One region of the Lentzea sp. NPDC092896 genome, then DNA from elsewhere that is predicted to be linked to it. Evidence: riboswitches for the same ligand, from Rfam matches in the RefSeq annotation. Region 1 holds a riboswitch; each other region holds the start of a gene.
The links. Region 1 has a riboswitch for S-adenosylmethionine ahead of ACIQF0_RS22650 (aminotransferase class V-fold PLP-dependent enzyme). Riboswitches for the same ligand answer to the same signal wherever they lie in the genome.

Region 1 (4,831 bases):
TCAGGCGCAGATGTGGGTGACCCTGCCCGGCCTCGTCGAACCGGTGCTCGACGAGGCCGTGCAGGTGCTCACCGCGAAGTGATCAGGCCGCGGTGTTCCACAACGCGTAGGCGATCACGTCCGCGTTGCGGTCGAGAGCCGTCACGTTGATGTTCGACGTGGTGTCGCAGGAGCGGTGGTAGCACCGGTCGAAGGCCTGACCGGCCGTGCCGCCCCACTTCGCCGCCTGTGCCGAGGTCTTGGTCACCTCGGCGCCGGTGAAGGTGCCACCGGTCGCGATGCCGGCCCGCGCGAACGCCGCGTGGTCGGAGCGGCCGCCGACGTTGGTCAACTCGGTCTGGACGCCGATCGAGGTGAAGCCCGCCTGCAGCCGCTGCTGCAGCGCCACCGAACCGGTGGGCTGGCCGTCGGCACCGTTGTAGACGAAGTAGCCGGGGTTCGGCGAACCGGTCATGTCGAAGTTCAGGTACGCCTTGATCCTCGACTTCTCGGTGGTGGACAGGGAGTTCACGTAGGCCGTCGAGCCGCGCAGCCCGAGTTCCTCCGCGCCCCACCAGCCGAACCGGACGTGCTTGGTCGGCTGGAAGTTCGTGGCCTTCATCTGGAGGGCGACCTCCAGGATCGACGCGGAACCCGTGCCGTTGTCGTTGATGCCGGGGCCCGCCGTGACGCTGTCGAGGTGGCCGCCCAGCATGACGACGTTGTTCGCGTCGCCGCCGGGGTAGTCCGCGATCAGGTTGTAGCCGGTGGCGCCGCCGTAGGTGAACGACTGCACGCGCGTCGTGAAGCCGGCCGCGTCGAGCTTGCTCTTGACCCAGTTGACCGAGGCCAGGTACCCCGGACGTCCGTGAGCGCGGTTGCCGCCGTTGGCGTTGGCGATCGACTGGAACTGGTTCAGGTGTGCTTGGACGTTCGCGACGCTGATGTTCGGTGCTGCCAAAGCCGCAGGGGCGGCCGCTTGCGCTGCTGTGGTTCCGGTCACCATCAAGGCGGCCGCCAGCGCGATCAGGATCCTCATGGTTCAACTCCGTGCAGGGGTTAGGGATTGAGCCACAGATCAACATGCTCCACCGCGCATGAGCCCGCTAGATGCGATCGTCGGATTCGTCGGAATCGATGGTGATCAACCAGAATGGTCCAGGTGGGTGACGTCACGGTCGTTCTGGGCATCGGCGCGGCCGTACTGCTGATCTCCGTGATCGCGGTGCGGGTGTCGACGCGACTCGGGCTGCCCTCACTCCTGCTGTACCTCGGCATCGGCGTGCTGCTCGGCGAGGCCGCGTTCGGCATCAAGTTCGACGACGCCGACCTGACGCAGTCCCTCGGCATCGCGGCACTCGTGCTGATCCTGACCGAGGGCGGCATCACGACCCGCTGGAACGCGGTGAAGTCCTCGCTGTGGCTGGGCGTCGCACTGTCCACAGTGGCCGTTGTGGTGAGCGTGGCGGTGACCGGGACGGCGCTGCACTTCCTGCTGGGCCTCGACTGGCGGATGGCGTTGCTGTGGGGCGCGGTGCTGTCGTCCACCGACGCGGCCGCCGTGTTCAGCGTCCTGCGCTCGTTAGGCGTGGGGCCGCGGCTCACGGGCGCGCTCGAACTGGAGTCCGGCCTCAACGACGCGCCGGTCTACATCGCCGTCGTGCTGCTGGCCTCGTCCGATCAGATCTCGTGGACCGCGCCGCTGCTGGTCGTCTACGAACTGGGCGCGGGCGCGCTCATCGGTGTCGCACTGGGGTATCTCGGCGGGGCCGGACTCAGACGCGCGGCACTGCCCTCCACCGGTCTGTACCCGCTCGCCACCGTGGCGGTGTGCGTCATGGCCTACACGGCCGGCGACCTCGCGCACGCGTCCGGATTCCTCGCCACGTACGTCGCCGCGCTGGTGCTGGGCAACGCCCGCCTGCCGCACCGCGCCGACACCCTCTCGTTCGCCGAAGGTCTCGGCTGGCTCGCCCAGATCGGGCTCTTCGTGCTGCTCGGCCTCTACGCCTCGCCGTCGCGGCTGCTCGACGTGCTGTTCCCCGCGCTGGTCGCGGGCGTGGTGCTGACGTTCGTGGCCCGGCCGCTGTCGGTGATCCTGTCCTCGCTGCCGTTCAAGGTGCCGTGGCGCGAACAGGCCTTCCTGTCCTGGTCCGGGTTGCGCGGCGCGGTGCCGATCGTGTTCGCGCTGATCCCGTTGATCCAGGGGGTCGAGGGCGCGCGCGAACTGGTCGACGTGGTGTTCGTGCTGGTCATCGTGCTGACGGTGGTGCAGGGCACGACGTTGCCGTTCCTCGCCCGGCGCCTCGGGCTGGTGAAGGCGGGTGAGGCGCAGGAGGTCCAGGTCGACTCCTCGCCGCTCGACGAGCTGGGCGCCGAACTGCTGCAGGTGCACATCCAGCGCGGGTCGAAGCTGCACGGCGTCTACATGACCGAACTTCGGCTGCCCGTCGGCGCCACGGTGAGCCTCGTGGTGCGCTCGGGAAAGAGTTTCACGCCACAACCGACGACCCGGCTGCAGACGGACGACCAGTTGCTCATCGTCACCACCGAGGAAGCGCGCGATGCCGCTGAGCGGCGCGTTCGTGCCGTCGACCGCGCCGGCCGCTACGCACGGTGGAAGGGCGAGACCGGCGATTAGTCGGTCACCGACGCTTCCCAGCATCTGAATCAGGTGTCGACGGGCGCGTCGGCCTCCGCTAACGTCGTCGGCAGGTCATGAGAGCCAGCGTCAAGCCCAAGCTTGCTGGCCGGCAACCCTCCAACCGCGGTGGGGTGCCCTTGGTGAGGACCTGGTCCGGCGCGTGGGGCGCCGGTCAAGCGCGGGCCTTCGCACAACGGGGCCCCTGGCCTCGGAGGCAGCTCGATGACGCTCGCGATCACCCCTGGAACCACCACCGCCGTCCCGGCTGTCGTCGGCGCTGACCTGCGGGTTCCGCTCGTCACCGGAGAGCGCGTCACCTACGCCAACCTCGACCACGCGGCATCGGCACCCTGTCTTCAGGAAGTGCGCGACGCCGTCGACGAGCTGCTGCCCTGGTACGCCAGCGTGCACCGCGGCGCCGGGTTCGCCTCGCAGGTCTCGACCCGCGTCTACGAGCAGGCCCGCGACCGCATCCGCCGGTTCGTCGGGGCGCACTCCTCCGACACCGTCGTCTTCACCCGCAACACCACCGATTCGCTGAACCTGTTGGCGCGCAGCGTTCCCAAGAACACCGCCGTCGTCCTGTTCGACAGCGAGCACCACGCGGCGCTGCTGCCGTGGCGCGGTCCGAACGTTCAGCGTGTTCCCGCTCCGTCTTCGTCCGGTGCTGCTGTTGTCGCGCTGGACCGGGCGTTGGCCGCCGCCCCGGTCGGTCCTCGGCTCGTGATCGTCACCGGGGCGTCCAACGTCACGGGGGAGCTGTGGCCGGTCGCCGAGCTCGCGAAGGTCGCCCGCCGTCATGGCGCGCGGATCGCGCTCGACGCCGCGCAGCTCGCCCCGCACCGCCCGATCAACGTCCGTGAGCTGGGCGTCGACTACATCGCGTTCTCCGGCCACAAGATCTACGCGCCGTTCGGCGCCGGTGTGCTGGTCGGTCGCGCGGACTGGTTGCAGCAGGCCCAGCCGTACCTGGTCGGCGGCGGTGCGACCTCGAAGGTGACCGACCACGGTGACCGTCTCGGCGTGGCCTGGTCCGCGGTGCCCGAGCGGCACGAGGCCGGCAGCCCGAACGTCGTCGGCGTGCACGCGCTGGCCGCGGCCTGCGAGATCCTGTCGCGGCACTGGGAGCAGACCGTCGCGCACGAGCAGGAACTGCTGACGCGCCTGCAGAACGGCCTGCGCACGATCCCCGGTCTGCGCGAGCTCGCGATCCTGACCGACGCCGACAAGGTGGGCGTCGTGAGCTTCACGATCTCCGGCTTCGACGCGGGCTTCCTCGCGGCGGCGCTGTCCGCCGAGTACGGCATCGGTGTGCGCGACGGAGCGTTCTGCGCGCACGTGATCGTGGGTCGTCTGGTCAAGCAGGTCGGATCGCACGAGGAACGCGCCGTGCGCGCGTCGATCGGCCTCGGCACGACGGCTGAGCACGTCGATCGTTTGGTCGCGGCGCTGCGCACTCTCGTCACCGAGGGTCCGAAGTGGACCTACGCGCAGCGCGACGGCCGCTGGGTTCCGCAGGACGACAACCGAACCCTGCCGCCGTTCCTCGCGTAGTCCCTGTAGTGGACAATGACCTGGTGAGTGACGAGGCCGAGGCCGCGGAGAAAGCCACCGAGAAGGCGGCCGACAAGGTCGCTGACAAGCCGGTGGAAGCGCAGGTCAGCGAGCCGGAGACGGTCGCGACACCCGCGATCGTGGTCGAGGAGCCGGCCGCGGAGGAGAAGGCGGAGGGGAAACCCGCCGAGTCCCCCGCCAAGGCGGACGAGGACGACGACGAGTTCTCGATCTCCGGTTCGATCTCGGGCTCGTTGCCGGACCTCCAGACGAAGGCCCTCGCGCTCCTGGCGGGCGTCGTGCTGGCCCTGGACGTGCTCACCAAGGTCGTGTCCGTGGCGTTCCTCGAGGGCGCCGACCCGATCAAGCTCTTCGGCGGCGTGCTCTACCTGACGTTCGTCCGCAACCCCGGCGCCGCGTTCGGCCTGGCCGAGGGCCAGACGTGGATCCTCGCGCTGATCGCGCTGGGTGTCGCCGGGTTCATCCTCTGGATCTCGCGCAACCTCCGTTCGCAGCCCTGGGCCGTCGGCCTCGGCCTGGTGCTGGGCGGCGCCGTCGGCAACCTCGCCGACCGCCTGTTCCGCGAACCGGGCCCGATGCGCGGCCACGTCGTGGACTTCCTGTCGCTGTTCGACCCGTACGGCCAGGTGTGGC
Region 2 (4,831 bases), on a different contig from region 1:
ACGCGGGTGGAACTCGCGGCCGGCCAGTCGAAGCAGGTCGAGGTGTCGTTCAAGCTCTCGCAGCTGGCCCTGACCGTCGGTGACGTGGACGGTGACGGACGGCGTGAGGTCGCCCGCGGCGGCTACGAGGCCGTGGTGGGTGCCGAGAAGGCCACCTTCACGGTGCGCTGAGCTGGCCTGATATCCTTCGTCGTCGTGAACGCGCGGCTCTCCGCCGTGGAGGAGACCTGGCCCTTGTGGCCGGTGCCGACATAGCGCGTCACGAACTCCGGTTTCGACAAGAAGGGTGATGTCGCATGGCGAACATCAAGTCCCAGCTCAAGCGGATCAAGACCAACGAGAAGGCTCGCCTTCGCAACAAGTCGGTCAAGTCGTCCCTGAAGACGGCTGTCCGCAAGTTCCGCGAGGCTGCCGAGGCCGGTGACAAGGCGAAGGCCCTGGAGCTGCTGCAGGACGCGTCCCGCAAGCTCGACAAGGCCGCCAGCAAGGGCGTCATCCACGCCAACCAGGCCGCCAACAAGAAGTCGGCGATGGCACTGCGCGCGAACTCCCTCGAGGGCTGATCTCGCTCGTAGAGCTTCGAGCTTCTGCAAAGGGCTCCATCTCCTCCGGGAGGTGGAGCCCTTTCGCATGCGGGCTCGCGCACGGTAGGCGTAGATCCATGGAATCGCTTCCGCGCATCGACTTCGTCGAGCTGCACGACCTCGACGGCACGCCGGCCGTGTTGCGCACGCTGCACACCGAGTCCATCACGACCATCTACCGGCTGACGGACGCCGCGCGTGAGTACGCACGCCCGTTGGCGCTGGCCCTGCGGTCGGGCGCGGACCACCGGATCGTCGACCTCTGCGCCGGTTCGGGCGGGCCGGTGCCGCTGATCCAGCGGCGGCTGCACGCCGCGGGCGTGCACACCCAGGTCACGCTGACGGACCTGGTGCCGAACGTGCCCCCTTTCGAACGCGTCGCCGCGGCGAACCGGCGACGGCTGCCCGACCCGTGCTGCTCGGTGGACCACGTGCCGTGGCCGGTCGACGCCACGGACTGCCGGTTGGAAGGGACGCGGACCATCTACGGCGCCTTCCACCACTTCCCGCCCGCACTGGCCACGCGCATGCTGCAGAACGCCGTCGACACCCGGCAGCCGATGGTCGTCGTGGACACCAGGCGGTCGTGGCTCTACGTGCTGGTCTTCCCGTTCTTCCTCACGCTGGCCGTGCTGCTGGCGGCGCCGTTCCAGCGCAATCCCCTGCCGCGCTACCTGCTGCGGCTGGCACTGACCTACGTCGTGCCGGTGCTGCCGTTCATGATGTTCTGGGACAGCGTCGTGTCGTTCCTGCGCATGTACGGGCGCGCGGAACTGCGACGGATGGTCGACGGTCTGGACGGCACCGAGTCGTTCGCGTGGACGATCGGCGTCGAACCCGGCTTCACCGGAGCCCAGTACCTGATCGGGATCCCACGCCCGCGGTGATCTCTTGGGATCAGCGGCGGCTGTGCGCGGCCACGATCCGGAGCACGGCACGTTCCAGCGCGTAGTCGGCGTCGGCCGCCACACCCTTCACGTCGGCGTTGAGCCCCGCGACCACCTGCATCGCGTCGGCGAGCCCGGCCTGGTCCCAGCCGCGCGACTGGGCCTGCGCCTTCTTGATCTTCCACGGCGGCATGCCGAGCGGCCCGGCCAGGCTGAACGGGTCGGCGCGCCCCACGGCGGACACCCGCGCGACCGTGCGCACCGCGTCCGCCAGCGCGTCCGCGACCAGCACGTGCGGCACGCCGAGCTGCATGGCCCAGCGCAACGCCTCCATGGCACCCGCCCGGTCACCGACGACGGCCTTCTCCGCGACGGCGAACCCCGTCACCTCGGCCTTGCCCTGGTGGTAGCGGCGGATCTCCTCGACCGTCACCTTGCCATCGGTGTCGGAGACGAGCTGTGACGAGGCAGCGGCGAGCTCGCGCAGGTTCGTGCCCACGGCGTCGATGAGCGTGGCGACGGCCTCCGGGTCGATCTTGCCGCCCGCCCGCCGCACCTCGTTGCGCACGAACGCCTCGCGCTCACCGGACTTGGTGACCTTGGCGCACTCCGTGACCGCGGCACCGGCCTTCTTCAGCTGTCCGGGCAGGTCCTTGGCCGCCTTGCTGCGACCACCGCCCGTGTGCACGACGACGAGCGTGACTCCGTCCGCGGGCGCCTTGACGTAGGAGAGCACCGTGTCGGCGACCTCCTTGCTGATGTCCTGCCCGTTCTGCAGGACGATCACGCGCCCCTCCGCGAACAGCGACGGGCTCACCAGTTCGGCCAGCTCCGGAGCCGTGAGATCAGTCACCTGGACGCGGGTCAGGTCGGCGGTCGAATCGACCTCGCGGGCAGCCTCGAGAGCCGCCCGAACAGCACGTTCGACCAGCAACTCCTCCTCGCCGATGACGAGGTGCAGTGACTCCGGTGCGCTCACGCTCCGCATCTTCCCACGTCCCGAATCGTGGACGATGGTGGCTGACCAACGGACAGGTGCCGTAGGTTGGTAGCCACAACTGAACACCGCTCATCCAGAGGGGCAGAGGGAACGGCCCGACGAAGCCCCGGCAACCGGCGTCACCGCTATGCGCAGAACTGTGCGTAGAAGACGATCACGGTGCCAATTCCGACCCGTTCGATTTCGCGGGAAAGATGAGGAGATACCTCGCGATGACTGCTGTCTCTGTGCCTACGAGCACCAAGTTCGACCTCGGCCCCGCCCGGGCACTGCTGTGCCGTGAGTGCGGAAATGAAACCCCTCTCGCTCCTGAGTACGCCTGTCTCGAGTGTTTCGGGCCGCTGGAAGTGGCCTACGACTTCGGGAAGATCCGGCGCGAGGACATCGAGGCCGGCCCCAGGTCGATCTGGCGCTACCGCGGCCTTCTCCCTGTTCCGTCCACTGTGGAACAGCACCCGAACACCGATCCCGGCGGCACCCGCCTGGTCGAGGCGCACAACCTCGCCAAGGCCCTGGGCGTCCGCAAGATCTGGGTGAAGGACGACACCGGCAACCCCACCCACTCGTTCAAGGACCGCGTCGTCGGCGTCGCGCTCGCCGCCGCCCGTGAACTCGGCTTCAAGGTGCTGGCCTGCCCGTCCACCGGCAACCTGGCCAACGCCGTCGCCGCGGCCGCCGCCCGTGCGGGCTGGAAGTCGGTCGTTCTCGTTCCCTCCAACCTCGAGCGCGCCAAGATCCTCATGAGCGCGGTGTACGAAGGCGACCTGATCGCCGTCGACGGCAACTACGACGACGTGAACCGCCTCGCCCAGGAACTCGCCGCGGAGAACGAGGACTGGGCGTTCGTGAACGTCAACGTCCGCCCGTACTACGCGGAAGGCTCGAAGACGCTCGGCTACGAGGTCGCCGAACAGCTCGGCTGGCGCCTGCCCGACCAGATCGTCGTGCCGATCGCGTCCGGCTCGCAGCTCACCAAGGTCGACAAGGCGTTCCGCGAACTCGGCCAGCTCGACCTGGTCGAAGCCACACCGTACAAGGTGTTCGGCGCGCAGGCCACCGGCTGCTCCCCGATCTCGGCCGCCTTCAAGGCGGGCCACGACGTCATCCGCCCGGTCCGCCCGGACACGATCGCCCGCTCGCTGGCGATCGGCGCCCCGGCCGACGGCCCGTACGTGCTCGACGCCGTGCGCCGCACCAACGGCGCCATCGACGACGTCACCGACGAAGAGGTCGTCGAGGGCATCAAGCTGCTCGCCCGCACCGAGGGCATCTTCGCCGAGACCGCCGGCGGCGTGACCGTCGCGACGGCGAAGAAGCTGTTCGAGTCGGGCCAGCTCGACCCGGACGCCGAGACCGTGCTGCTGATCACCGGCGACGGCCTCAAGACCCTCGACGCGCTCGGCGACACGATCGGCCCGCGCGCGACGGTCCCGCCGTCCGCCGAGGCCGTCATCAAGGCACTGGGTTCACCTCGTTAGTCACCTCCCTTCGGTTCGGGGACGCGCCCGCGTCCCCGAACCGCGTTGTGCTGCGAGGACATTCGTGAGCCTCGGCGTTGCGAAACCTTCCGAGCGCTCGAACGAAGAGGCCCCGGCGCGGTCCGCTCAGGTCCACTGAACGCGGTGGCTCACAGGGAGATCGCGTCCGTCCTGAGCCAGCCCGTGCGCGGAAAGCGTTGCAGGCCGTCCACGACGTGCGGGCCAACCTGCTCCACGTTCGCGCGCCACGCCACGATCCGTTGCGGCCACGGGGCTTCCGCCTTGAGCGCGTTGTAGTGGTAGTCGTGCCAGACGTCCGGCGCGATCCGCAGGCCGTCGTCGAACACGTGCTCAGCAACGAGGTCGTACGCCTCCTCCCGAGTCGCGGCCTTCGTCGGCGGCAACACATGTGTGGTTGTCGCCCGGTATGTGACGGCGCGTGTGCCGTCTTCGAGCGTTTCGCAGATGTAGTAACCGAAATCGGGCTTGAGCTCGTCGTGTGGCCACGGCGTCGCCGAGTAGTTCGTCTGCCACAGCGCCCATGCGAGTCCTGGCGTGCCGCCGGGAATCGGGTAGCGCGCGTTGAACAACCTGACCCAGACCATCTCTTCTCCTTCGTACGATTCGGTTTCCCGGCAACACCGCCAGGTCTCCGTCCTTGTCCGTGCGCAACACCAACGCACCTCCCGTCCGCAACACGTCGAGGACGTGCGGACTCGGATGCCCGTACCTGTTGCCCGTGCCGACGCTCACCAGCGCCACCTGTGGCCGCACCGCCTTGAGGAAGGCGGGCAGCGAGTACCGAGAACCGTGGTGCGGCACCTTGAGCACCTCGGCGTTGAGGTCCCTCTCCCCCAGCAACGCCGCCTGGCCGGCCAGTTC
Region 3 (4,831 bases), on a different contig from region 1:
AAGACCCGCAAGAACATCAAGCTCTTCGACGGCGCGAACCCGGTCCGCGAGGTCCAGACGACCGCACTGACCGTCGACGAGCTGCTGAAGGCCGAGAACCTCAGCCTCGGCCCCGAGGACGCCGTCGCGTCCGGCATGGACGTGAAGCTCGCGACCGGCGCCGAGGTCTACATCTCGCGCACCGGCGTCACGGTCATCAACGTGAACGAGCCCGTCGCGCCGCCGGTCGAGAAGACCAACGACCCGAACATGAACGCGGGCGAGCAGAAGGTCACCGACCCCGGCGAGGCCGGCGAGCAGGTCGTCACCTACCGCGTCACGGTCAAGAACGGCAAAGAGGTCGGCCGCGAGAAGCTCAGCGGCAAGGTCACCAAGGAGCCGAAGCCGAAGAAGGTCACGGTCGGCACCAAGCCTCTGCCCGACGGCGAGGTCTGGGACCGACTCGCCAAGTGCGAGGCCGGCGGCAACTGGGCCATCAACACCGGCAACGGCTACTACGGCGGCCTGCAGTTCAACGCGGGCACGTGGGCGGCCAACGGCGGCACCGCGTACGCGCAGCTTCCGCACCAGGCGACCCGCGAGCAGCAGATCGCCATCGCGACCAAGCTCCGCGACCGCGCCGGCGGCACGTACGGCGCGTGGCCGGGCTGCCGCGCGAAGCTCGGCCTGCCGTAAACACGCACAACCCTCTCCGTCCCCCTGACAAGGCCGCCCTGGTTCGCCACGGGCGGCCTTCGTCGTTGCGGGGCTGCTCACGCGCGGAGCGGCCCGGCCGAGGCAACGGCGGAGCCGAGCATCCCTGCCGCCAACGGCAATGGCGAAGCCGAGGCGGGTGAACCAAGGCCTGCCGGTCAAGCGGCGATGACCGGCACCGGCCCGGTACTGCCCGCCCGGCCACCCTCGCAAGGTGACCGCCAGCCCGGCAGGTGACCACCCCGCTGGAACGCGACGAGTCAACGCAAGCCGACCCGCGCGGTACCAGCCCGTCCCTCCACGGGCGAGCCTGCGAGAATGCACCGGTGAGCCTGCTGGGACCTGCCGAAGTTCGTCGTCTGGCTGAAGAGCTGGGCATCCGCCCGACCAAGAAGCTCGGCCAGAACTTCGTGCACGACCCGAACACGGTCCGCAAGATCGTCGCCGCCGCCGGGTTGACGGAGGACGACGTGGTCCTGGAGGTCGGCCCCGGCCTCGGCTCCCTGACGCTCGCGCTGCTGCCCGCCGCCAGGCAGGTCGTCGCGGTCGAGATCGACCCGCCGCTGGCGCAGCGACTGCCGCAGACGGTCGGCGAGATGGACCCGGACAACGCGGGCAAGCTCCACGTCGTCCTCAAGGACGCCATGAAAGTCACCCAAGAAGACCTGCCGGTGCAACCCACGGCGATCGTCGCGAACCTCCCGTACAACGTCGCGGTCCCGGTGGTGCTCCACCTCCTGGCCGAGCTCCCGAGCCTCCAGAAGGGCCTGGTCATGGTCCAGGCGGAGGTGGCCGACCGGATGGCGGCGAAGCCCGGCAACAAGATCTACGGCGTCCCCAGTGTGAAGCTCGCCTGGTACGCGGAGTCCAAGAAGGCCGGCTCCATCGGCAAGAACGTCTTCTGGCCCGCGCCCAACGTCGACTCGGGACTGGTGTGGTTCCAGCGCCACGAAAAGCCGCTGTCCACAGTGGATCGGAAGAAGCTCTTCTCGATCGTCGACGCCGCTTTCGCGCAGCGCCGCAAGACGCTGCGGGCGGCGTTGAAGGGCTGGGCCGGCAACCCGGGAAACATTGACGAACTGCTCGCCAAAGCTGGTGTGGATCCCCAGGTTCGAGGCGAGCAGCTGAGCGTGATCGACTTCATCCGGATCGCTGAGGTCTAGGCCGGGGATCCTTCGGCCAACAGTGTGATCTGTCGAACGAATCGGATTCTGGCTTGCGCAACCGAACGTCCGTCCGGTTGACTGCTACTTGCCATCCGGAGCGACTGAGAGACCTGGCTCTACGACGTCGCAGCAACCACCCGCTGGATGCGGGCAGGTGCTAACGCCAGGACCGATGGAGGAGCACCATGGGTACCGTGCGAATGCTGACGCGCCGTCGAGTCATCGACCAGTGCCGTCGCTCGTCTTCTGCATGTCGTCGCCACCTCGTCTAAGGCGCCTTCTAAAAGTCCTTTGACGCGCACTCAGTCACGAGTGGCGCACACACCTGAGCAGAAATTCTGACCGCGCACGTCCGTCTCGAACGGACAGTGTGCCGTCGCGCGCAGCCGTGGAGCAGACATGATCACCGTCGAAAACCTCACCAAGTCCTTCCAGGGCGTCAGTGCCCTCAACGGCGTGACCCTCGACGTCGAAGCCGGAACCGTGCTCGGTGTCGTCGGCCCGAGTGGCGCCGGCAAGTCGACGCTCGCCCGCTGCGTCGCGCTGCTGGAGCGCCCCGATTCGGGTGCGATCCGCGTCGACGGCACCGACATCACCAGCCTCGACGGGTCGGCCCTGCGTGCCGCCCGCCGCCAGATCGGCGTTGTGCCGCAAGGGGATTCGCTTCTCCGTCAGCGCACGGCCGCCGGCAACATCGCACTGCCGCTGGAGTCCGCCGGCGTTCCCGGACCGCAGCGCCGCACCCGTGTGGGCGAACTGCTGGACCTCGTCGGGCTGACCGACAAGGCCGGCTCTTACCCCGACCAGCTGTCCGGCGGGCAGCGTCAGCGCATCGCCGTGGCACGCGCCCTCGCCGCCAACCCGTCCGTGCTGCTCGCCGACGAGCCCACCAGTGCGCTGGACCCGGAGACCACCGGTTCCGTGCTGACCGTGCTCGACCGTGCGCGCGCCGAGCTGGGTGTGACCGTTCTCGTTGTCACGCACGACATGGGCGTGGTCCGCAAGATCTGCGATGACGTCGCTGTGCTGGAGCAGGGCCGCGTCGTCGAGCACGGCAAGGTGCTGGACCTGGTCAACGACGTCGCGAGCCGCACGAGCAGTGCGCTGCTGCCCGCCGTCGACCTGAACCCGATCAACGAGAGCAGCTACGACCGCGTCGCGGACGTCGTGCTCGTCGGGTTCGCCGCGGTCGGCGCCCTGCTTCCCGAGGTCTCCCACCGGTTCGGCGTCGAGCTGAACATCGTCGGTGGCGGCCTCACGCGACTGGGCGAGACCCCGGTCGCGCGGTTCCGGCTCGGCCTGAACGGCGAGCGCTCGGACTCCGCTCTGGAGTGGATCGGCGAGGCCGGCGGCTCGGTGCAGAGGTCCTTGAAGGGCCCCCAGGGAGTAGCTGCGTGAGGTCTGCAACACCCTGGTCCGACGTTTTCTCGTTCCTCCTCGAAGCAACCGGCGAGACGCTGTACATGGTCGGCGTCTCGACCGTCATCGCCACCGTTCTCGGAGTTCCCGTAGGTGTCTGGTTGCAGCTCACCGCCAAGGGTGGGCTGCGGCCGAACGCCGCGGTGCACCGGGTCCTGAGCTTCGTCACCGACCTGGGCCGCGCGATGCCGTTCATCGTGCTGCTCGTCGCGCTGACGTCGGTCACCCGCCTCATCGTCGGCGGCTCCATCGGCAGCACGGCGGTCATCGTGCCGCTGGCCGTGGGAGCGATCCCGTTCGTGGGGCGGCTCGTGCAGAACATCCTGTCCGAGGTGCACGTGACCGTGGTCGAGGCCGCGATCACGACCGGCGCCTCGACGTTGAGGATCGTGCGCAGCGTGCTGATCCGCGAGTCGCTGCCCGCGCTGATCAACGCCATCGGCGTCACCGTGATCGCCCTGATCGGGTACTCGGCGATGGCCGGCGTGATCGGTGGCGGTGGCCTCGGCGACCTGGCGATCCGCGAGGGCTACCAGCGCTTCAACGACCGGATCCTGTGGAGCACCGTGGCGTGGCTCGCCGTGCTCACCACCGTGATCCAGCTCGGTTTCACCCGTGCCGCCCGTGCGTCCGACCGGCGCCGGCACGCCTCCGTCTGACCCGTAGCAATTTCTCAAAAGGAACGTAATGCGTATTCGTGCTGCCCTGATCGCAGTCGCTTTGACCGGTTTGACTGCTCTGTCCGCCTGCTCGTCCGGGGGCGCGTCCGCCTCGGACACGCTGAAGGTCGGCGTCTCGCCGGTCCCGCACGCCCAGATCCTCAAGTACGTGGCCGACAACCTCGCCGCGTCGAAGGGCCTGAAGATCGAGGTCGTCGAGTTCACCGACTACGTGCAGCCGAACACGGCGCTGGTCGACGGGTCGCTCGACGCCAACTACTTCCAGACCGTCCCGTACCTGGAGACGTTCACCAAGGAGAGTGGCGCCAAGGTGGAATGGGTCCAGCCCGTCCACGTCGAGCCGCTCGGCCTGTACTCGAAGAAGGTCAAGAAGCTCGACGAGCTGCCTTCCGGCGCCAAGATCGCCGTGGCGAACGACGCCACCAACGAGGCGCGCGGCCTGAAGCTGCTGGAGGCCAACGGCCTGATCAAGCTCAAGCCCGTGGACCAGCCGACCGTGCGCGACCTCGCGGAGAACCCCAAGAACCTGCAGTTCGTGCCTCTGGAGGCCGCTCAGCTGCCGCGTTCGCTGGAGGACACCGACGCGTCCGTGATCAACGGCAACTACGCCATCGACGCCGGCCTCAAGCCCGCCACCGACTCGCTCGCGCTGGAGAAGGCCGAGGGCAACCCGAACGCGAACGGCCTGGTCACGCGCACCGAGCTCAAGGACGACAAGCGCGTCAGGGACCTGGCGGAGCTCCTCGGATCGCAGCAGGTCAAGGACTACATCAAGCAGACCTTCAACGGTTCGGTCATCCCGGTCTGACGGTGACAGTGACCGGGGGAGGAGTCCGGGACACCAGAACGCCCGTACGCTGACATGGTGCTCGC

Region 2: another riboswitch for S-adenosylmethionine. It lies ahead of thrC (threonine synthase); the one in region 1 lies ahead of ACIQF0_RS22650 (aminotransferase class V-fold PLP-dependent enzyme).
Region 3: another riboswitch for S-adenosylmethionine. It lies ahead of ACIQF0_RS28460 (methionine ABC transporter ATP-binding protein); the one in region 1 lies ahead of ACIQF0_RS22650 (aminotransferase class V-fold PLP-dependent enzyme).

What each region holds. Positions count from the first base shown of each region.
Region 1 is NZ_JBIVPX010000004.1:363,342-368,172, forward strand. It holds gene ACIQF0_RS22635 (TetR/AcrR family transcriptional regulator) at 1-82, shown strand, start outside; gene ACIQF0_RS22640 (M28 family metallopeptidase) at 83-1,018, opposite strand; gene ACIQF0_RS22645 (potassium/proton antiporter) at 1,133-2,620, shown strand; SAM riboswitch class IV at 2,694-2,808, shown strand; gene ACIQF0_RS22650 (aminotransferase class V-fold PLP-dependent enzyme) at 2,846-4,177, shown strand; gene lspA (signal peptidase II) at 4,201-4,831, shown strand, end outside.
Region 2 is NZ_JBIVPX010000014.1:186,600-191,430, reverse strand. It holds gene ACIQF0_RS44130 (glycoside hydrolase family 3 N-terminal domain-containing protein) at 1-171, shown strand, start outside; gene rpsT (30S ribosomal protein S20) at 297-563, shown strand; gene ACIQF0_RS44120 (hypothetical protein) at 662-1,471, shown strand; gene holA (DNA polymerase III subunit delta) at 1,482-2,459, opposite strand; SAM riboswitch class I at 2,538-2,672, shown strand; gene thrC (threonine synthase) at 2,684-3,949, shown strand; gene ACIQF0_RS44105 (hypothetical protein) at 4,099-4,296, opposite strand; gene ACIQF0_RS44100 (DNA internalization-related competence protein ComEC/Rec2) at 4,301-4,831, opposite strand, start outside.
Region 3 is NZ_JBIVPX010000006.1:120,677-125,507, forward strand. It holds gene ACIQF0_RS28450 (transglycosylase family protein) at 1-675, shown strand, start outside; gene rsmA (16S rRNA (adenine(1518)-N(6)/adenine(1519)-N(6))-dimethyltransferase RsmA) at 1,026-1,856, shown strand; SAM riboswitch class I at 1,945-2,038, shown strand; gene ACIQF0_RS28460 (methionine ABC transporter ATP-binding protein) at 2,259-3,257, shown strand; gene ACIQF0_RS28465 (methionine ABC transporter permease) at 3,254-3,937, shown strand; gene ACIQF0_RS28470 (MetQ/NlpA family ABC transporter substrate-binding protein) at 3,966-4,766, shown strand; gene ACIQF0_RS28475 (4-(cytidine 5'-diphospho)-2-C-methyl-D-erythritol kinase) at 4,821-4,831, shown strand, end outside.